DNA from 3 places in the Vibrio sp. Of14-4 genome. Region 1 is predicted to be linked to each of the others. Evidence: riboswitches for the same ligand, from Rfam matches in the RefSeq annotation. Region 1 holds a riboswitch; each other region holds the start of a gene.

Region 1 (7,159 bases):
CGAGAACAGTAAGAAGTGCAGTAACTATACTGCTGAAAACATAGACCGAATTTCTAACTCTATCTCACTGACCGTTGGTCAGCAGCATGAAATAGCTGCTTTGATTGATGAGCAGTCAAAAAGTATCCATGAACTTAGAGAAGCACAGGGTTACTTATCTAATTTGTTAAAAAATACCAATAAAAAAATCAAAGATAGCTCATTTATCGCGGTGGATATGAATGATATGGCGAAGGGAATTTCCTCTACGTTAGATGATTTTTCTTTATCCGCCAGTAGCCAGTAGCCAGACGTTCTATATGAGCGTGATCTTCTAGATTTCAGTACTATTTGAAAAGAAAAGCGGGTATGAATACCCGCTTTTGGTCACTTTCTTGATGGCAGTCTCAGGAGTTACTTTTGGGTGCACTTTTGTTTACCTCTTTCCAAAATTGAACGCGAATACGGTGCAGTCGGGCTCTTCTCATTTTTTTCATTAAACGTCCTCACTATGAGTATTTTCAGGTTATGACGATTGTAAATCAGTTACTTAGTGAACAAATTTAATGTAGTGACCGATAGAAAAGATCGCCAGAATTCGAGGTTTAGTTTTTCCTTAAATACTGAGTTTTATTTAATGAAAGTGAAGTTAAACTCATTTTCATGGAACTGTAATGTAAATCTCACCTCGCCTGATTGCGTATTCCTTACAAAAGAAACAATAGTTTAACTTTGTTGTCATTTTTGCGGTCTATCCTCTCCCAATATTAAAAAAACACACAAGGAGTCAGCAATGAAAAACCGCGAAGAGCAAGAGTCTCAATTTAGTCAAATGGTAGATGCGAGATTATCTCGTCGGCGTTTTTTAACTGGAACGGCTGCTGTTGGAGCAGGCGCTTTTTTATCCCTTAACCCAATTGCTAAAGTGTTTGCAGATAACAAGAAAAGCGTATTACTGAACTTTGATGCTGTTCCAGCCTCTACAAGCGATACTTTTATTGTACCTAAAGGTTACAAAGCAACACCTTTGGTTTCCTGGGGGGATCCTCTTTTCGCCGACTCCCCTGCGTTTGATCCAAGTGGAAAGCAAAGATCTAAAGCACAATTAAAGCAGTTTGGTGACAATAATGATGGCATGAGCTTATTTCCAATCAGCAAAGATAGGGCAGTCATTGCGGTTAATAATGAGTATACCAACTATGAATATTTATTTGATCATGGCGGTAAGTCAATGACGGTGGATGATGTGGTTAAGGCTCAAGCGGCACATGGAGTGACGGTATTTGAGATTACATCATCAGGTGGTAAATGGCAGCTAGACAAAAATGGCACGCGCAACCGCCGAATTACAGCAAATACTGAAATGAGATTAACCGGACCTGCGGCTGGACACAGTTTGATGAAAACTAAAATGGATCCCTCTGGAACCAAGCCGCTGGGAACGTTTGCAAATTGCGCCAATGGACAAACCCCGTGGGGGACTTACCTTACTTGTGAAGAGAACTTTGACGGTTACTTTGGCAGCGTTAAAAAAGTGGAATTATCTGATGATCATAAACGCTATGGCATTTCGGCACAGCAAAGCGAATGGCAGTGGCACAATACCGACGAGCGTTTTGACGTTTCATTGAACCCTAATGAGCCACATCGTTTTGGCTGGATTGTTGAAATCGATCCCCATGATCCGACATCGACTCCTCTAAAGAGAACGGCTCTTGGTCGTTTCAAGCATGAGAATGCCGCAGTTGTGGTCAATGATGATGGTCATGTTGTTGTATACATGGGAGATGATGAGCGTGGAGAGCATCTCTATAAATTCGTGTCCAAGAATAAATATCAGCAAGGCAATGACAAACAAAACAGAAACTTACTGGAAGAAGGAACTTTGTATGTTGCTAAGTTCGGTATGGATGATGACGAACTAAAAGGTCATGGACAATGGTTAGAGCTGACCTATGGGAAAAATGGTTTGGATAAAACCAATGGTTTCGGTGACCAAGCGGAAGTGGTTACATTTGCTCGCCGAGCGGCCACCCATGTCGGAGCAACAACCATGGATCGCCCTGAATGGGTTGCCGTTCATCCTGATAAGAAATTTGTCTTTTGTACCCTGACCAATAATAAACATCGAGGTGTCAAAGAGGGGCAGCCTGTCGGAGGACCTAATCCGCGTAAAAAGAACCACTATGGACAGATTGTTCGCTGGGCACCATCAAACGGCGATCATACAGCTAAGACATTTACTTGGGATCTTTATCTCATCGCTGGTAATCCAAGTGTGCATAAAGGCAATTTGTATGCGGGAAGTGACAATATTAACACAGGTAATATGTTCAATAGTCCTGATGGTATCGGTTTTGATAAGGCAGGCCGCTTGTGGATTCAAACGGATGGTGATTATTCGAACAAAGGGGATTTTGCTGGACAGGGTAATAACCAAATGCTTTGTGGTGATCCTATGACAGGCGAAGTACGTCGCTTTTTAACAGGACCTATTGCGTGTGAAATCACAGGTTTGACCTTCTCTGAAGATTATAAAACCATGTTCGTAGGCGTTCAGCATCCGGGAGACAATGGAGCTCCGTCTCATTTCCCTGCTGGCGGGAACAGTAAACCTAGGTCAACTATTATGGCGATTACCCGTGACGATGGCGGTGTGATTGGGGCGTAATCACGCTCGCGTATTTAGGCAAAAGAAAAAGAAGGAGCAGTAATGCCCCTTCTTTTCTTGGTTGTAAACCAACTAAAAACCTCACGTTCGCACTAATCTGAACGTCCTCGGCCAGAAATTTTCCATGTATCCACTACTTGTCCATTTTTCACAACATGCAAATAGTCAAAGTTGTTTAAAGTTGTGTCACAATGGCTAGGCGTTAGTGTTAAGGTTTGACCTATATTGAGTGTTTGGTGTGAGTCGATATGCAATATGCCATGTTCGTCACCACCACATTGATAGGTGATATCTTGCCTAGTATCGACAGTCGGCATCCCTAGATCGATTGAAAGTGATTTCATACCAGCGTCAATGATGGCGCGGCTTGGTGTTGGGTGGCTTATCACAGTGCTAAGTACTTTTAGAGCTGGGACAAACTGCCGGTTATCATCCTGATTTTGCTCGTCTCCGATCTTGGAATATGAAGCATCCATAAACAGATACGATCCAGCCTGTATCTCAGTGTAATGCAAACCTTGATACGCCTGATAAGTACCAGTCCCCCCCCCGCTGATAATTTGGGGGGTTAGGTTGCGTGGTTTGAGCTCAGTTTCTATGTAGTCAAATAGCTCGGTAACGGCTGTTCGTGCTTGTTTTTGTCTTTCTTCGAAGCCTTTAATAAGTTGCAAGTGACCACTGTATGCTTGTATGCCCGAGTAATTTACTCCTTGAGTATCGACGATTTTTTCAATCAGAGCTAATAAGTCTTGACCAACCGCGACACCACATCGTTGTTGGCCACTTTCGACCTCTATTAAAAGGTTGACTTCTACTTGCGACTGCTTGGCTACTTTAGCAATACTCTCAACGTGCAAAGGGTGGTCGATAACTTGATATAGCTTTGCTTTAGGGTATTGAGTATGGAGCTTAATTAGACGCTGGACTTTGTTATCCCCTGCAATAGGCGTGGTGATAAGAATGTCTTGAATGCCACCTTCGAGCATGATTTCAGCTTCACCGAGTTTAGAAGTACATATTCCTTTTGCACCGAAATCAATCTGTTTTTGTGCTAGCTGAGGGATTTTATGTGCCTTAGTATGAGGTCTGAGTGTTAAGCCGAGATGATCAATTCTACGTTGCATTTCTGTCAGGTTGTTCTCGACAGTTTCTATGTCAATGAACAAGGCTGGTGTATCTAGGTTTTCTAGTTTCATAGTCTGATATTTCTTATTTTATCGCATTTTGGGGAACATAGGATTTGTTGTTATGGCATGGTTTTGCCTAATATTAAACTATCGCACTTAATTGCCGTTAACATATTAGTAACCTTATTTTGTTTTGCGACTCATTTTGAAAGCGAGATTGTGTTAATAATGCCACATTAGCTATCTATTTGAACAGTAATAGCTTTTCCGAAATTATGATGGATTGATTTATGGCACACCGCTTGCGTTATTGAGAATATTCATGCATTTTGAATCACAGGAGGCGGTTATGGCTCATTCCCTTAATTCTCAGGCTGGCCACCGTAGTGTCAACATCTTTAGCCTACGTATGTTTGCTGACAACAGGTCACATCACCCTGAAGTAGAGAAGTATGACGTAAAGCATGATGATCATGATCGTTCCCAAAGTAACGGCTTTCCATTGCTGGTTGATTCCGGCGTGTTTGAACTTCCCGAACAAGTCTGTCCTTATACCAAGTTTGATACGGACAGTGTGATTGCAGAGAAAGACACATTAGGCTCTCTGACCATAGATTGTCATGGCCGCTGGTGCTACTCAGTGTATAACATCAAGATGCAATTTCTAAAACTTGGTGAGGAGAAAATGGAGCAGTTTTCTGTTTGCACCGAGCAAGGCCAGCAATTCACAGTTTTTTTGACTCTGATTGGGAGTCAAGGCGGTGCTATGGTTGATAAAGTAACAACGGAAACCTCCGCTTTCTAGCGTTGAGATCTGATTAGGCGGCATTGAGTTGTGCCGCCAGCTCACGGCCACTTCCACGAAACTTGTCTATTGTCGCTGCAAAGTCAGCGGGTATTTGTAGAAGCCTAGAATCTGGATGTTCATTGATGTATCTCATTTTAGACTCATCGGTCATGAGTTCATCCCAATCTCTATTTATCGTGCGCGCCAAGTGAATGGTTGTGGCCATTTGAGGAGATAACTCAGCGTCTCTTGGTTCATGGAAGTTTGCGATAGCATCAACCATAGGCGCAGGGAAGTGCCATGATCTTGCCAATTTCGCACCCAATGCTGGAGCGCTGATATTCAGCAACTCTTCTTGGACAGATATGGCGTCTTCTCCATTTTGTGTTCGTGTTGCTATTTGTACAGCAGCCTCAGGCACTAATGTATGAATCATGAGCTCGCCGATATTATGTAGGATGCCCGTAGTAAAAACTTCGTGAGGGTCCACTTTCATTTGCTCAGCAATTTTACTCGCGATGACGGACACTTCAAAAGTGTCTATCCAGTATTGATTGAGATCTAATGTTTTTACTTTAGGAAAGGCACTCGATAGTACAGAGGCAACGACTAATGTTCTTACCGGTCCTGTTCCCACACGTAATAGTGCTTGATGAACGGAAGAGACGGCCGTATTACCACCAAAGTGAGCAGAGTTAGCCATGCGCAAAAGTCTTGCGCTAAGCACCTGATCGGTTGATATTTTTTGTGAGAGTTGCTCGAAATCCACTTCATCTTCATTCACCATGTTAAGCAAATCTTGAAGTACTTTTTGAATGCGAGGCAGTTCGTTGATACGAGATAAAAGAGCTTCTTGCGCCATGTAGAAAACCTCTGAGCCTATGAGAGCCATTACTATAGGATAGCATGTTGGTGTGATGCCTGAAGCGTACGTTGGCACAATAAATTTTGGGGTGTTAGAGAACTCGATTTCTTGCTAGCATTGAATTTAAATAGTCGGGGAGCTTATATGGACTGGTGCCTTATAAGCTGAGATCGCATTGTGGGACCCGTCGAACCTGATTCAGTTAATACTGGCGTAGGGAACTATTTGCACGGGCGCGTAAGCGACACCTGTTCTCACTTTGCTCACTTATATCGTGTTGAGTGGTTGTGATTGGCAAAGCGTTTCTTTACTTCCAGTACAAGGAGCTATTATGCCAAACCAAGACCTCATCCCTCCAGTTGTATTAACCATTGCGGGTTCTGATAGTAGTGGAGGTGCAGGTATTCAGGCTGATATTAAAGCCATCTCCGCAACGGGTAGTTATGCTTGTTCTGTTATTACGGCGATTACTGCTCAAAATACACTTGGCGTTTCTGCTATTCATCCGACACCACTTCATCTCATTGAAAGTCAGCTAGATGCTGTATTTAGTGATCTTGATGTTGCCGCTGTTAAAGTAGGAATGCTTGTGGACTCAAGCGTAATCAAGATAGTTGTAGATAAACTTAAGCAATATAAACCCCGATACTTAGTCATTGATCCTGTGATGGTTTCGACCAGCGGACAAATACTCACACAAGATTCTTCAATTAGTACATTAAGAGAGAAATTGCTGCCGATGGCCGATTTAGTCACCCCTAACTTGCCAGAGGGAGCAGTGCTTATTGGAAAAAGTGAACCTAAGGATATACACCAGGTAGAGAGTATGATCGAGCCATTGCGTCAGCTTGAGTGTGAGGCTGTGCTTTTAAAAGGCGGACATATGGAGTCTTCATCAAATAGTTCCGATTTACTGATCCTACCTAATCGTACGGAGTGGTTGCATTCGAGACGTCATTCAACCCGCAATACACATGGTACAGGGTGTACACTATCTTCTGCTATTGCGTCTTATTTGGCTCAGGGTTATCGATTACATAAAGCCATATACTTGGCAAAACAGTATATCACGCAAGCCATCGCTCATGCCGAATTGCTTAATGTTGGGAAGGGAAGAGGGCCTGTTCATCACTTTTTTGATGGTCATACCAATGTTCGTTGATATGCGGTCACCCTTGGTGTTCATCTATGAACTGGCTCAGCAGAAACAGGCTATTGGTCCTAAGTTATTGAGTAATATAATGCTACTGTGTGATGGCTTTAACATGTTAGCGCGAACTTTCACTGATTTGACATTGATCTGATAAATTGTCCCTAGTGCATCGATTAATATTTTGCCTCTTCAAGATTTCGATGCGGAGTATAGGTGGTGAAGCATTCTTTATCTAGCAATCAATATTATGTGACACTTCTGGTCTTATTTTTTCTTGGAATAATGGCGTTAAGTGTCTTTGTTAATGATATTGATTTACTCAGCTCTGTGTCAGTCCCTGTAGGTATTAGCGCAACTGTCCTAACGTTTTCTGCTGGCCCCAAAGGGTTTGTTATTTCACTTATCGTTATGTTAGCTATTTCTTGGAAACTCATTCCAACACCTTCCGAGCGGGTAAAAAAAATAGTGCACCTAGGGTTGATACTTGTTCTAGGCTTTGTTTGTAAGTCGGCCCTTAAACAGCTGACTGAAATTCCTAGGCCATACACTGAAGTCTTAACTCAAAATCTTTTGATCC
Region 2 (7,159 bases), on a different contig from region 1:
CCAATCCAATCAAGTAGTTCAACTATTAAGCCTTTATTGCCATAGATAGACACCAAGCCAAATATTCCAACCAACACAGGCAATACTAAAGTGGAGGAAAAGAGCTTGAGTACCCACTGCTTACCAACAAATGAATTTCGATACAAAGCATGAGCAACGGGAATAGCCAGTCCAATACTCAACAAAGTTGATAATGAAGCTTGATAGAAACTGAACTTAGTGACGTGTCGATAATAAGGGTCAGACCATATTTGTGACACGTCTAATGAAGGAGTAAAAGACAATAATGCGCCAATGGCACAAATAACAAAGGCCGCGATGCATATCGCGACCCAGAGTCCTAATTTGGGGATTTTATACAAAAGGTACCCTTAGAAAGTCAAAGCGCTTTGCCATTCTCTAATCCATGCCTTGCGGTTTTGAGCCACCTCTTCTTCATTCAAGCTCAGTGCTTTATTGGGAATGGTGAGAGTGTCAAAGCCCTCAGGTAAAGTGACGTCTGTGACCGGATACATCCAGTTACCCGTAGGCATCAGAGATTGAAAATCATCGCTCAAAATAAAGGCCATAAATTGGTCAGACAATTGAGGATTTTTTGATGATTTGACCTTAGCGGCAACTTCAACTTGGGTATAATGGCCTTCGCTAAAATCCGCAGCAGCAAACTTTGCGTCATTCTCAGCAATCAAGTGATAAGCCGGAGATGTGGTATACGAGAGTACCATATCGGCTTCACCATCAAGAAATAGCGAATAGGCTTCAGACCACCCTTTCGTCACTGTCACTGTTTTCTTCGCTAACTGCTGCCAAGCAGGAGAGACAGCATCGCCATAAACAGACTTCATCCATAACATCAAGCCTTGACCCGGCGTTGAAGTACGCGGATCTTGGTAGATAACTTTAAGATCGTCACGAGATTCCACTAGCTCTTTGAGACTATGGGGAGGCTTTGACAATTTTTCCTTGTTATATACAAAGGCAAAATAACCAAAATCATAGGGCAGAAATACTGAGTCACTCCAACCATTAGGCAAGTCGACTGTTTTGGTATCAACCTGATGTTCAGTAAGCAAACCGGTTTTCTTGGCTTCAGGCATTAAGTTCTTATCTAAGCCGAGTACAATATCTGCTTTGCTATTTTTACCTTCTAAACGCAAGCGATTAAGAATTGACACGCCATCATCTAGAGCAACAAAGTTCAAGTCGCAGTGACATTTTTCCTCAAATGCTTGCTCTATTTGAGGGCCAGGGCCCCACTTAGCCGCAAAAGAATCATAGGTATATACGGTTAATGTATTATCCGCTGATGATGCAGAAAATGATGCAAATAGCGCTAAAGCCATAGTGCTATGAAGGGTTTTCACTGCTCGCTCTCCTTGATTGAGCGGCACAGGTTTGAGCAAACATTTATCACAAATATTTTGACTCAATTCCTACGCCAGTATTATCTGGTTCAGGTATACGGGTCCAAGGCAGTACCTTATCTCAGCCTTATCACCAATAGTGATAACCAGCTCCCCGTTGAGTGTTGACCGAATTGTAATGGGAATTGAGTTATTTATCTAGAGTCATATCCCCAGCGTGGCACCATCTTTTGTTCTATACCTAAATGATCCAAGACTCGAGCAACCATAAAATCCACCAAATCTTCAATTGAAGACGGTTGATGATAAAAGCCAGGTGCTGCTGGCATGATAGTGACGCCCATTTGAGAGAGTTTGAGCATATTTTCCAAATGCAAAGTCGAAAACGGTGTTTCTCGCACAACCAAGAGTAATTGGCCGCGCTCTTTTATGACCACATCTGCCGCTCGCTCAATAAGATTATCTGACATTCCATGAGCAATTGCTGCAACACTGCCTGAAGAACAAGGACAAACCACCATCTGTTTCGGCGCAGCAGAACCTGATGCCACAGGTGAAAACCAATCATCTTTACCATAGACATGCAATTGTTCAGGATCGCAACCAAGGTATTCCACCAAGGTTGCTTGGATAGCTTGAGGGTTGCCGGGCAGTTTCATATCGTGCTCAGTGGCAAGCACCACTCTCGCTGCAGAAGATATCAGCAAGTGAACCTGATACTCTGCGGCTAGTAAGCATTGCAGAAGCCTCAATCCGTATGGCGCTCCCGATGCACCTGTAAAGGCTAATGTTATCGCTTTATTGTTTATTTGATTCATACTACTAGGTTCATTTACTCGGCAAGTTTGGCCAACAACTTTTCTTGTATGCCTTCAAAACCGCCGTTACTCATTACTAGGATTTGATCGCCTGGCATACTTCGCTCTATAACCATATCAACTATAGTATCGACACTGTTTGACGTATATGCAGGCTGGTTACATTGCTCTGCAATATCGGCAACAGACCAATCAATATTGTCTGGTTGATATAAGAAGACCTCATCAGCTTGGTCGAGTGAAGCAGCCAGTGTATCTTTATGCACGCCTTTTTTCATCGTAGCACTGCGCGGCTCGAGCACAGCAAAAATACGCTGACTGCCAACCTTGTTACGTAATCCACCAAGAGTAAGTTCAATCGCTGTTGGGTGGTGAGCAAAATCATCATAGACTCGAACTTTATTGACCTCGCCTTTTAGCTCCAGTCTGCGTCGAGTATTAACAAATTTAGCCAGTGCCTGACATGCGAGCTCTGGTACAACGCCAACATGGCGAGCAGCAGCAATCGCCATTAGAGCATTGTCAACATTATGATCTCCGACCAAGTCCCATTTAACCACACCAGACTCCACACCTTGGAAAAGCACCTTAAATTGAGAGCCGTCTGCCAGCATTTTTTCTGCTCGCCAGTCACCTTGCAAACCTGTGACTTCTTTTTCACTCCAGCATCCACGCTCAAGTACATCATCAATGTCTGTATTTTGCGGTACAAGAATACGTCCATTGCCTGGAACCGTTCTGACTAAATGATGGAATTGCCGCTTGATCGCTTCAAGATCATCGAATATGTCGGCATGATCGAATTCAAGATTGTTGATCACCAAGGTGCGAGGGTGATAATGGACAAACTTCGACCGCTTATCGAAAAAAGCGCTGTCATATTCATCGGCTTCAACGACAAAAAACATACTTTCGCCCAAACGGGCCGAGACACCAAAGTTTCCTAATACTCCTCCAACCAAGAATCCGGGTTGATAACCGCACTCTTCTAAAATCCACGCCAACATGCTTGAAGTCGTGGTTTTGCCATGAGTCCCAGACACCGCAAGCACCCAGCGGTCATGAAGAAGAAACTCCTGCAACCACTGAGGGCCTGATGTGTAACGCATATTGCTATTGAGAACATGTTCGACACAAGGGTTGCCACGGCTCATCGCATTACCAATCACAACAAGATCGGGAGCGGGCTCAAGCTGAGAAGGATCAAAACCTTCAATGATATCGATACCCTGAGATTCAAGTAAAGTACTCATCGGCGGGTAAACATTTGCATCACTGCCAGTAACTTTGTGGCCTAACTGACGAGCCAAAACCGCAGCTCCGCCCATAAAAGTGCCACAAATCCCCAAGATATGAATATGCATCTACAACCTTCTCCCCAGGTTAGAGTTGACTAGATATTATGGTGATTATACGCGTAAATGCGAAAATCTTTGGTTAGGTTTTGGTTGAAAAACCACAACTATAAGCAAGCAAGCATACCAAAACCAGAAATGAATCACTTTTATCCAGAATAATGAAAACAAAAATAAACACTTTGGCAAACTAGAGAGAAAAGTTTTGTTACATAACTGATAAAACGAGATCTCGGTCAATTAGTTTATTACCAATAAAAAGAAATAGCTTTTAGAATAAGGCTTGGCAATAGAGTGCTCCGTTAGAGAACACCAAAGCCAATACCCTACTATTGAAGCGACTTAAAGGAAAAACCATGTCTGGTATGCGCACGCTTGGCGAGTTTATCGTCGAGAAACAAGCGGACTTCCCCCACGCTAGCGGTGACTTGTCATCTCTACTTTCATCAATCCGTCTTGCAGCCAAAATTGTTAACCGTGAAATTAACGCCGCTGGTCTAGGCGATATTACAGGTGCCGTTGGAAGTGAGAATATCCAAGGTGAGGACCAGCAAAAACTCGATGTCTACGCGAACGATAAGTTCAAAGCAGCGTTAGAAGCCAGAGATCAAGTTTGTGGCGTAGCAAGTGAAGAGGAAGATGAAGCAGTAGCTTTTAATAAAGAGCTCAACAAAAATGCTAAGTATGTGGTCCTTATGGATCCTCTTGATGGTTCATCCAATATCGATGTTAATGTCTCTGTTGGTACCATATTCTCTATCTATCGTCGCGTTTCTCCTATTGGTACACCACCAACTCAGGAAGATTTCCTTCAACCCGGACATAAACAAGTGGCCGCTGGTTACGTTATTTATGGTTCATCCACCATGCTGGTGTACACAACGGGCAAAGGAGTCAACGGTTTTACCTATGACCCTTCTTTAGGTACCTTTTGCCTCTCCCATGAGAATATGATGATACCTGATGGTGGAACCATCTACTCGATCAATGAGGGTAACTACATTCGCTTCCCTATGGGCGTAAAAAAATACATTAAGTATTGCCAAGAAAACGAGCCAACTGAACACAGGCCCTACACTTCTCGCTATATTGGATCGCTAGTCGCAGACTTCCATCGAAATCTGCTCAAGGGCGGAATTTACTTGTACCCAAGTACTCAAAGCCACCCTAATGGCAAATTGCGCCTACTCTACGAGTGCAACCCTATGGCTTATATTATTGAGCAAGCTGGTGGCACAGCATCAGATGGACAAAATCGAATCATGGATCTAAAACCAACAGAATTACACCAACGTGTACCTTTCTTTGTCGGTTCTAAAAACATGGTTAAGAAAGTAGAAGAATTTTTACTCAATTACCCAGAAGATTAAACTAAAAGGCGCTAGTTAGCGCCTTTTTAACATTTTCTTGAACCAAATCTCGCCTTATCCAGTTTACAAAAAACCGAGTTTAGCAGTAAGGTATTGCGATCTTATATAGCCCAGTACTTCCAAAGGCTCACCTTAAGGTTTTAAGCGACGCTTTGCAGTAAAAAAACCGATCCTAGAAGAAGTCAGTACAAACAAGGAACTACCTAAATGAGTTTAAATAACGTGCCGGCAGGCAAATCGCTTCCAGATGATATCTACGTGGTGATTGAAATCCCAGCTAACGCAGATCCAATCAAATATGAAGTAGACAAAGAATCAGGGGCTGTATTTGTCGACCGTTTTATGTCTGCACCTATGTTTTACCCCTGTAACTATGGTTACGTTAACCACACATTGTCACTCGACGGTGACCCAGTTGATGTACTAGTTCCAACACCACACCCTTTAATGCCGGGGTCTGTTATTCGCTGCCGCCCTGTCGGTGTTTTGAAAATGACAGATGAGTCTGGCGAAGATGCCAAAGTGGTCGCTGTGCCGCATAGCAAACTGTCTAAAGAATATGATCATATTCAAGATGTTCAAGACTTACCTGAACTGCTTAAAGCACAAATCACCCACTTCTTTGAACGCTACAAAGAGCTTGAATCTGGAAAATGGGTCAAGGTAGACGGTTGGGAAGATGTCGAATCAGCAAGAAAAGAGATCCTCGAATCTTACCAACGCGCACAAAAGTAATTTTGGTAAAAGAGCCTCTTGGGCTCTTTTTTAACAAGACTATACCCTTTGGCACCAATCTCCTGATGAAATGAGCGTATCGAGTTTACTGCTGTTTTGGTAGATATATATCCAAGCTTGACCAAAGGGAGTTTCAATCTGATCGCGACGGTATTCAACTGGCACATCTTCTAATTGATCCAAATGGCTAAGCGTTTGATCATCAATAAGGTACACTTCACCTAAGATAGAATCATGACCTTCGACTACTGCAGGGTATGAGCCAAGATCATAGAGGGCGTAATGAGGAAAGGTCTCACACTGGCCTAAACATTGATTCCCTGAAAGATAATTATGATTTCTTTCTCCTTGCCTCAATGTGCCATAGACAAAAACTAAATGTTGCATCCTGCAATCTCACTTATTAATTAAACTCAAACTGGTAAAGTAACTCAACCGCACTATCTAACCCAGATATCGCTTCAACGTACAGATCTTGCATCAAACGATAGCGAACCGTGAATTCTCCAACAGAATCGAAAATACCCACACCGTATTTAACTTGTAGACCAGGAAGCACATAGCCACTAACCGTGACTTGTGATTCGTCTCCTGCACCTGCTGTGTCAAGTTGCAGATCCTGAACACCAAATGCTTCACCGATCTCACCCACCACTCGACCACTCTTAGCCAAGCTGAGACCAATTAAAGTGGAGGTCACGGAATTACCGCCAGACTCTCCATCAATATCTCGACCACGTAGTAAGTATGATAATGCATTTGCTTGTGGCAAGCTTGGTTCTGAAAATATCGTCACGCTTGGCTCATCAACCGGACCTATCACCTTAATTCCAGCAGTGTAATCGTCTTGAGTGTTATCTGGGTTACGTATCGCGGTGATTTGCACAAAAGGCTGATCAACAGGCCCATTCATCAAAATCTTTCCTTGTTGGATGATCAAATCCTGACCAAAAGAGCGATAAGAGCCATCTATAATATTTACCTCTCCAGTCACAAACGGTCCTTTATCTCTCTGCGAGACATTTAAGTTTCCAGACAAATCCCCTTCAAGACCAAACGCGGACAACTTAAGCTCGTCGCCAATACTAATATTAACATTGGTTTCGATACTAAACGGAATCGTCGGCTCTATACTTTCTGGTTCTAAATGTTCGTTTAGGAGCACTTGATCTTTAGACACGCCAATAGCACTAGGAGGCAGCTCTTCAACCACAATCTTTCCCCACGGCAAAGCTATCGTACCCTCGATGCGAGCTTGTTTTGGCGAGGCTGATATTGTCATATCAGGTATAACTTTGACTTTCACCATAGGAGGAAGATCTATCATAAGCTCATCAGCAAACACTCGCAGATTGGTTTGCCACTTTTTAAGATCTCGCCAATCGGCTTCTCCTTTCGCTTGTAACTGTCCATCTGGCGTATCAACAGCTGCAGTCAAGCTTGCACCGTATCCAGAAAAGTTGACATCAATATTTCCAGACTCAATTTCTACAGGGGTTACTTCGCCTTTTAGAAGG
Region 3 (7,159 bases), on a different contig from region 1:
CCGCTCCAATGAATAGCCACCAGGCTGAGTTTTCGATGCTGCCGAGATAGTGGTCACTCCCAAGGGGAGTACGTTGTCTCTAAATGTTGCAGATTCACGAGTTGACATTGAAAGTTCAACCTGATTATTAAACAACCGATAAGCGCATATAAGCTGGACCAATTGTTTATCCGTCATCACAGACTTAGGTTGGACATAATTCGACGAGCTCGAGCCCTCACACGGACGCAGTCGTGGAAATGATATTGAATAGCGAGTTTGCCAGTAGTTGCGCTCTAAATAATTGAGATGTGCGGCAACAAAAAAACAGTCAGCTCGCCAGTCTTCTAGACCAATTAACGCCCCGAGCCCTATCTTGTCTATACCCGCTTGAGCGAGACGGTCTGGCGTATCCAGTCGGAATTCAAAATCAGTCTTGTTGCCGCGCAAGTGATGTTGTGCGTAAGTAGAAGGTTTATACGTTTCTTGATAAACCATCACTGCATCTAAACCAAGCGTTTTCAATTCAGCATATTGTTGCTGTTTAAGAGGTTGAACCTCCATTGCAAGGTAATTGAAGCTGCGTTTTATAATTGGCACCATCTCGCGAAAGTAATCCATTCCTACTTTTGATTCATGCTCTCCGGTCACCAAAAGTATGCTATCAAACTTCATATGTTTAATTGCTCTAACTTCAGCCATAACTTCGCCTTTACTTAAAGTACGGCGCTTTATGCGGTTCTGCATTGAGAAGCCACAGTAAGTACAGTCATTGGCACATAAGTTAGACAGATACAAAGGAATGAACAAGGATATGGTATTACCAAAACGCTTACGGGTAATGGCATACGACTTTTGAGCCATCAATTCTAGATATGGCTCTGCTGCTGGTGAAATAAGTGCCTTAAAATCCTCTAAGTCCGGCTTTTCTTTATTAAGTGCCCTTTCAACATCTCTTGCGGTTTTGGCATAAATCGACATAGAGATATCGTCCCAAACAAAGTGATTAAACTCTTTACTGAAACTCATCAGTCCCTCCATTTAGTGCTAAATTTCATCAAGAAATGAAGTTAATGGACTCGACGAAACAGCATGAGAAGCTTGACTCGCTAACCCTGCTTCATGAGCTATACGGCCAGCGTTCACCGCCAATTTAAATGCCTCGGCCATATAAACAGGGTCCCTAGAAGCTGCGATCGCTGTATTGACAATTACAGCGTCTGCACCCATCTCCATCGCTTGCGCAGCATGAGAAGGCGCACCTATTCCTGCATCAACAATAACCGGTACCTTGGCTTGTTCGATAATAATTTCCAAAAAATCCTTGGTGACTAGCCCCCTATTTGATCCTATCGGTGAACCAAGAGGCATTACAGCTGAGCAGCCAACTTCTTCCAACCGTTTACATAACACTGGATCAGCGTGGCAATAGGGCAATACGATAAAACCAAGATTCACAAGCCTCTCTGCAGCTTTGAGAGTCTCGATAGGATCGGGCAATAGGTATTTGGGGTCAGGGTGAATTTCCAGTTTTACCCAGTTGGTCTTTAGTGCCTCTCGGGCTAAGTTCGCCGCAAAAACAGCATCTTCGGCGTTCTTGGCACCAGACGTGTTGGGCAATAATCCTATGCCTGTCTCTAAAAGCGGCGCAATAATGTCGTCTTTGCTGTCGTTAATGTTAACCCGCTTAAGCGCCATAGTGGCTAGCTCAGAACCTGCGGCCTTAATTGCCTCTACCATCAATCTACTGTTAGAGAATTTTCCAGTGCCAGTAATCAACCTCGATTGAAACTGTCTCTCTCCAATTGTAAGCATCTCACTCACCCTCCAGCGATCGCTTGAAACAAACAAATGCGATCCCCTTCTACCAGTACAGTCTCAGTCCACTCGCTACCAGGGACCACTTGATTATTAATCGAGAATACGTAGCCTTTCTCAGACAAACCTAACTGATTTATTATCTGCTCAAGATTTGAGTCTTTAGCCACCTGCTTTGAAATATCGTTAATTACGATAGTCATTAGTTCATGGTTCGCTTGTGAACGATGAAATGCTTTTTGTTCAGAAGTTGTCACAGCCTTCCTGTCCTTAAATATCTGATAAAATTTATGTTCCAGGCATCGTATGTAATCCAGGTTTCAATCCAACTTTAGCTACAGACTTTGCACTGTTTATCTTTCGTTATCGATAAATACTGCCATTGCATTTGTAGGCCATCGAACCTGTGCAGCATAGGTACCTTGAAGTGAAACCGACCAGTTGCAAGCTTTTGAATGGCGGCAAGTGCTTGATAGTTTCCTAAAATCCCAACAACAGGCCCAATCACACCAAGCTCAGTGCATTTGCGTGCCTGCTCCACCTCATCAAATGGGTATAGACAACGATAACAAGCATTACTTTCCCTCTGCGAACTAAAGTCAAAAACACAGAACTGTCCAAGCCAACCGATAGCAGCAGCAGATATCAAATCTGTATTCTGCTCTAGACAAATTTGGTTAATCATCTGCCTAGTAGGCATGTTATCTGAGCAATCTAATACGATGTCAGCTAACATCACTTCTAGCTCGAGTTGAGATTTGCTCAGTCTTTTATCCAAACTGCGTATCTTTACGGCTGGGTTTAAAGCTAATAACTGGTTCGTCATCGCCTCAGTTTTAGATGAAGAGATGTCTTTATCGCGATAAATAACCTGTCGATTGAGGTTGCTAAGGTCGACATCATCGTCATCAATAATGACCAGCTTACCCACACCTGATGCGGCTAAATATAAGCTTGCGGCGCTGCCTAGACCGCCGCAACCAATCATGAGCACGTGTGACTGACTTAACTTAACTTGTCCCTGTTCACCTATCTCTGGAAGAGCGACTTGCCGCTGATAACGGTTAAACTGCTCATCAGTTAACATAAACCCTCCCAGATTCCTTCAGACCACGCCCTTCTTGTCCCTCGTTTCTGTCAACGTAGCCATGGAATAGATTGGTAAAAAAGCTAATGGTAGCGCCTAAGTTATCTAAAGAAGAAATAGCGCCTATCAAGGCAATACTGGATACACCAGATTGCAAAACCTGCTGAGCATTCGCTTGATTAATTCCACCTATTGCTACCGTAGGACAAGGACTTGCTTGAACGCGATCGCTTGGTACATCGCTAGAACCAAGACTGTCGATTAGCTGTTGGTATAATGCCAAACGTGCCAACCCTTGTGGTTTGGACACTAACTGTTTGGAATTAGTATGAAAAATAGGCCCGATGGCAACATAACTAGGGCAAAGACTCAACCCACGCAGAAGCTCATAGTAACCGTGAGTTGATATACCTAATCTAAGATTAGCCTGCTTAATACGTAACAAGTTTGATTTTTCTAAATCTTCTTGGCCTAAGTGAACGCCAAAAGCACCATGTTGAATCGCGAGTTCCCAGTAATCATTGATAAAGATTTGGCCACCGTATCGGCATCCTAGTTCAATCGACCGAACAATTTCCCTCTCCAACTCAGTTGGACTTAGGCCCTTCAAGCGCAACTGAATTGTCTTTACGCCTAACTCTAGTAACTTTTCCACCCAGTCGCTGCTGCTGACAATTGGGTATATACCCAAACCATCTTTCGCAAGAGGAGCAAATGGTGAATCAGGCGTATTTAATGACCAAGCCGATCTAATACCCAAGCGTAAATCGTTCAGCACAGGTGTGGGAAACTCAGAAATCCTATGCGGCCAACTGAATAAACTTGGATTTAAGTCATTATTGCCATATGTTTCACGTGAAACATTATCTTTTCGATTGGTCATCGCTCGAGCCAAAACCAACGAGTCTTCCATAGAAAAGTCCAATGCGAAGAGCGTAACTAACCAACAAAAATGTTCCTTTGGCCTGAAGTTATTACTATCACACTTGCGACCACACGATAACGCCAGAGCCTCACCAGCTGCAGAGTTAAACCATATATCCATATGATTTTCTGTGTTTTTTTCACTATCATCAATACCTATATAGAAAGAGCTACGAGAGTAACTTTTATAATCTAGAGCGGACAGCTTGGAGTGATAGTAGACATGATGAGTGTTTTCAGTCACCTCGAACGCTTCATCAATAATATCCGTATTAAAATCAGTCACCTGATGATCTTTAATCACTTTAAATGATGAAGTTGGACTCACACCCAACTCTATTTCATTAATAGCAAACCCTTGCTTTTTAGCGCTCAGTAAATACTGTTGAATAAGGCCTGTAAGCTCAATCAGTGGCTTGGGAATAAGGATTTTTGTCATTATTCGTTGGCCTCAGCATGAGCCGCAGGATGATAAAGATCAGACCCTGTCGCTAGAAACTCCTGTGACTTTCTACGCATACCCTCAAGCGGATCATCCAGCATTTGTATGCTAATAGCTTGGTCAGCAGCGACCTGCTCTTTGTCTTTGGCGTATTCTCGAACCTCTTGGGAGATTTTCATCGAGCAAAACTTAGGACCACACATAGAGCAGAAGTGCGCTACTTTGCCTGATTCTTGAGGTAGTGTTTCATCATGAAAAGAACGAGCAGTATCTGGGTCTAGAGCTAAGTTAAATTGGTCTTCCCAGCGAAACTCAAAGCGCGCTTTGGATAAGGCATTATCTCGAACTTGTGCTCCAGGATGCCCCTTAGCCAAATCTGCCGCATGTGCAGCTATCTTGTAGGTAATTAGCCCAGTTTTTACATCTTCTTTATTAGGCAAACCTAGATGCTCCTTAGGTGTTACGTAACAAAGCATGGCACATCCGTACCAACCAATCATCGCCGCCCCAATACCCGATGTAATGTGGTCATAGCCTGGTGCAATATCGGTAGTCAATGGTCCAAGAGTATAGAAAGGTGCTTCATGGCAATGTTGCAACTGCTCTTCCATATTCTCTTTAATCATATGCATAGGTACATGACCTGGACCCTCTATGATGACTTGTACATCGTATTCCCAAGCTATCTTGGTGAGCTCACCAAGAGTCCTCAGCTCGGCAAATTGAGCTTCGTCATTAGCATCAGCTACCGATCCTGGTCTTAATCCATCACCGAGGGAAAGGGCAACATCATACTGCGCACAAATTTCGCAAATCTCTCTAAAATGTGTGTAAAGAAAGCTTTCTTCATGATGCGCCAAGCACCACTTGGCAATAATCGACCCTCCACGAGAAACGATTCCAGTCACGCGTTTAGCCGTCATAGGGACATAACGTAAAAGAAGGCCAGCATGAATGGTAAAGTAATCAACACCCTGCTCCGCTTGCTCTATCAGTGTGTCACGCATAACTTCCCAGTTCAGGTTTTCAGCAACACCATTGACCTTTTCCAGCGCCTGATACATAGGAACCGTGCCTATTGGCACTGGGCTATTACGTAAAATCCACTCTCGCGTTTCATGAATATTGCGGCCAGTGGAAAGATCCATAACCGTGTCGCCTCCCCATCGAGTTGACCAAACCAGCTTTTCGACTTCCTCTTCAATTGACGACGTAACCGATGAATTACCAATGTTAGCGTTCACTTTAACAAGAAAGTTGCGACCAATGATCATAGGCTCAGACTCGGGATGGTTGATGTTGGAGGGTATAATTGCACGGCCCTGCGCAACCTCCTGACGCACAAACTCAGGGGTAATATCCTTGGGTAAATGGGCGCCAAAGCTTTCACCCGGGTGCTGTTGGTTTAAAGTCTTATCTCGATAGACTGCACGCCCCATATTCTCGCGCAGTGCAATATATTCCATCTCTGGAGTTACGATACCCTTGCGAGCATAATGGAGCTGAGTAACGCATTGACCTTTCTTGGCACGGCGAACACGAGGAAGGTTTCCATACCTAAGATCATCAAGTGTTTCATCCGCTAAGCGCTGCTTAGAATAGACTGAACTTACATCGTCTAGTAGCTCAGTATCACTGCGCTCTATAATCCACTCCTCTCTGAGCTTGGGCAAACCATTATAAAGGTCGATGTTATAGTTTGGGTCTGTATATGGTCCAGACGTGTCATAGACTCTAACAGCTTCATTATGCTCAAAAACGGGGCTCTCTTTGCTTCCACCTATCAAGCTATCAGATAGTCTAATTTCACGCATGGGAACCCGGATATCGGGCCGAGAGCCTTCAACATAGACTTTACTAGAGTTAGGATATGGTGCAGCTGAAAGCGTGTCTATAAACTGTTTTGCTTCCAGTCGAGCTTGTTTGCGATTCGACATAGCATTTTTCCTTGCTTTGTTATTCTTAGATAAAAAGTCATAAAAATGCTTGGCGGAAAGATGCGACAAGAGGTGTCAAACGAGAGCTAAATCGGGTTACTTCAAGTAACAATAACGATACAGCTGTGTTCGACAAGTTGATAGATAAACCAGAACTGAAGCTGGTATAGATATCTTCTCTTGTTCCCTTCGCAGATACTAATCTGATCAGGTTCAACGGATCCCGAATAAACGGTCTCAGCCTTATGGCACTCCGACAAGTAAACAAAGTATATAGAAGAGACTTGGTTAAACCAAGCCAAGTTAAACAGTAATTAGCGAAATATTGACAGTCACTAGAGCCTGATTATCAGTTGAAAGCCCACCCAAGCGGCAGAAATACTCAAAATGACATTCGCTAATACATTGAGGCCCATTTTAAAAAACTCGCCCTGCTGCATCAGCAAAACATTATCCATAGAAAAAGTCGAGAATGTGGTCAAAGCCCCAAGAAAGCCCAAGCCGATAATTTGGCGCCATGGTTCACTGGCTAACATTTCATTTTCAAATGCAGCAATGAGAAGCCCCATGACAAAAGAGCCAGCCACATTAACTGTCAAGGTTCCGTACGGAAAACCTCTTCCAAGTAAGGCAACAAAAAACTCAGTCACAAGATAACGCGAACATGCCCCCAAGGCCCCACCTAGTGCAATAAACCCAAGAATCGAAAGCTGTCCCATTATCTCCCCCAGAGAATGCCTGTTACCTTTGGATAGTTAACGATCAATAGTAACAAATTATCGAGTAATATCACTGCAAAATAACATGAGATTTAAAAAGTTACAGGAGTCACTTTACTTCGACATAACCCATTAAGCCCGTTTTCATATGCTCAATCACATGGCAATGATACATCCAGCGGCCGGGATTGTCGGCAACAAACGCCGCTTTAGCCGTCCCATTCTTACCAAGCAACACTGTGTCGGTATGAAA

Evidence for each region. Region 1 has a riboswitch for thiamine pyrophosphate ahead of thiD (bifunctional hydroxymethylpyrimidine kinase/phosphomethylpyrimidine kinase). Riboswitches for the same ligand answer to the same signal wherever they lie in the genome.
Region 2: it holds a riboswitch for thiamine pyrophosphate, as region 1 does, so the genes downstream of both, thiB (thiamine ABC transporter substrate binding subunit) here and thiD (bifunctional hydroxymethylpyrimidine kinase/phosphomethylpyrimidine kinase) in region 1, are expected to answer to the same signal.
Region 3: it holds a riboswitch for thiamine pyrophosphate, as region 1 does, so the genes downstream of both, thiC (phosphomethylpyrimidine synthase ThiC) here and thiD (bifunctional hydroxymethylpyrimidine kinase/phosphomethylpyrimidine kinase) in region 1, are expected to answer to the same signal.

What each region holds. Positions count from the first base shown of each region.
Region 1 is NZ_JAKRGI010000002.1:263,315-270,473, forward strand. Features, by position in the region: gene MHN79_RS03440 (methyl-accepting chemotaxis protein) at 1-286, shown strand, start outside; gene MHN79_RS03445 (PhoX family phosphatase) at 773-2,650, shown strand; gene MHN79_RS03450 (DSD1 family PLP-dependent enzyme) at 2,743-3,846, opposite strand; gene MHN79_RS03455 (VCBS domain-containing protein) at 4,127-4,582, shown strand; gene MHN79_RS03460 (HDOD domain-containing protein) at 4,596-5,426, opposite strand; TPP riboswitch at 5,552-5,666, shown strand; gene thiD (bifunctional hydroxymethylpyrimidine kinase/phosphomethylpyrimidine kinase) at 5,761-6,591, shown strand; gene MHN79_RS03470 (phosphatase PAP2 family protein) at 6,799-7,159, shown strand, end outside.
Region 2 is NZ_JAKRGI010000025.1:19,457-26,615, reverse strand. Features, by position in the region: gene thiP (thiamine/thiamine pyrophosphate ABC transporter permease ThiP) at 1-362, opposite strand, end outside; gene thiB (thiamine ABC transporter substrate binding subunit) at 372-1,364, opposite strand; TPP riboswitch at 1,414-1,531, opposite strand; gene MHN79_RS18660 (flavin prenyltransferase UbiX) at 1,559-2,182, opposite strand; gene mpl (UDP-N-acetylmuramate:L-alanyl-gamma-D-glutamyl-meso-diaminopimelate ligase) at 2,197-3,546, opposite strand; gene fbp (class 1 fructose-bisphosphatase) at 3,894-4,907, shown strand; gene ppa (inorganic diphosphatase) at 5,115-5,642, shown strand; gene MHN79_RS18640 (gamma-glutamylcyclotransferase) at 5,682-6,029, opposite strand; gene MHN79_RS18635 (translocation/assembly module TamB domain-containing protein) at 6,046-7,159, opposite strand, start outside.
Region 3 is NZ_JAKRGI010000033.1:1,961-9,119, reverse strand. Features, by position in the region: gene thiH (2-iminoacetate synthase ThiH) at 1-1,008, opposite strand, end outside; gene MHN79_RS19925 (thiazole synthase) at 1,027-1,794, opposite strand; gene thiS (sulfur carrier protein ThiS) at 1,800-2,054, opposite strand; gene MHN79_RS19915 (HesA/MoeB/ThiF family protein) at 2,129-2,884, opposite strand; gene MHN79_RS19910 (thiamine phosphate synthase) at 2,874-4,247, opposite strand; gene thiC (phosphomethylpyrimidine synthase ThiC) at 4,247-6,187, opposite strand; TPP riboswitch at 6,355-6,453, opposite strand; gene crcB (fluoride efflux transporter CrcB) at 6,523-6,906, opposite strand; gene MHN79_RS19895 (multicopper oxidase family protein) at 7,016-7,159, opposite strand, start outside.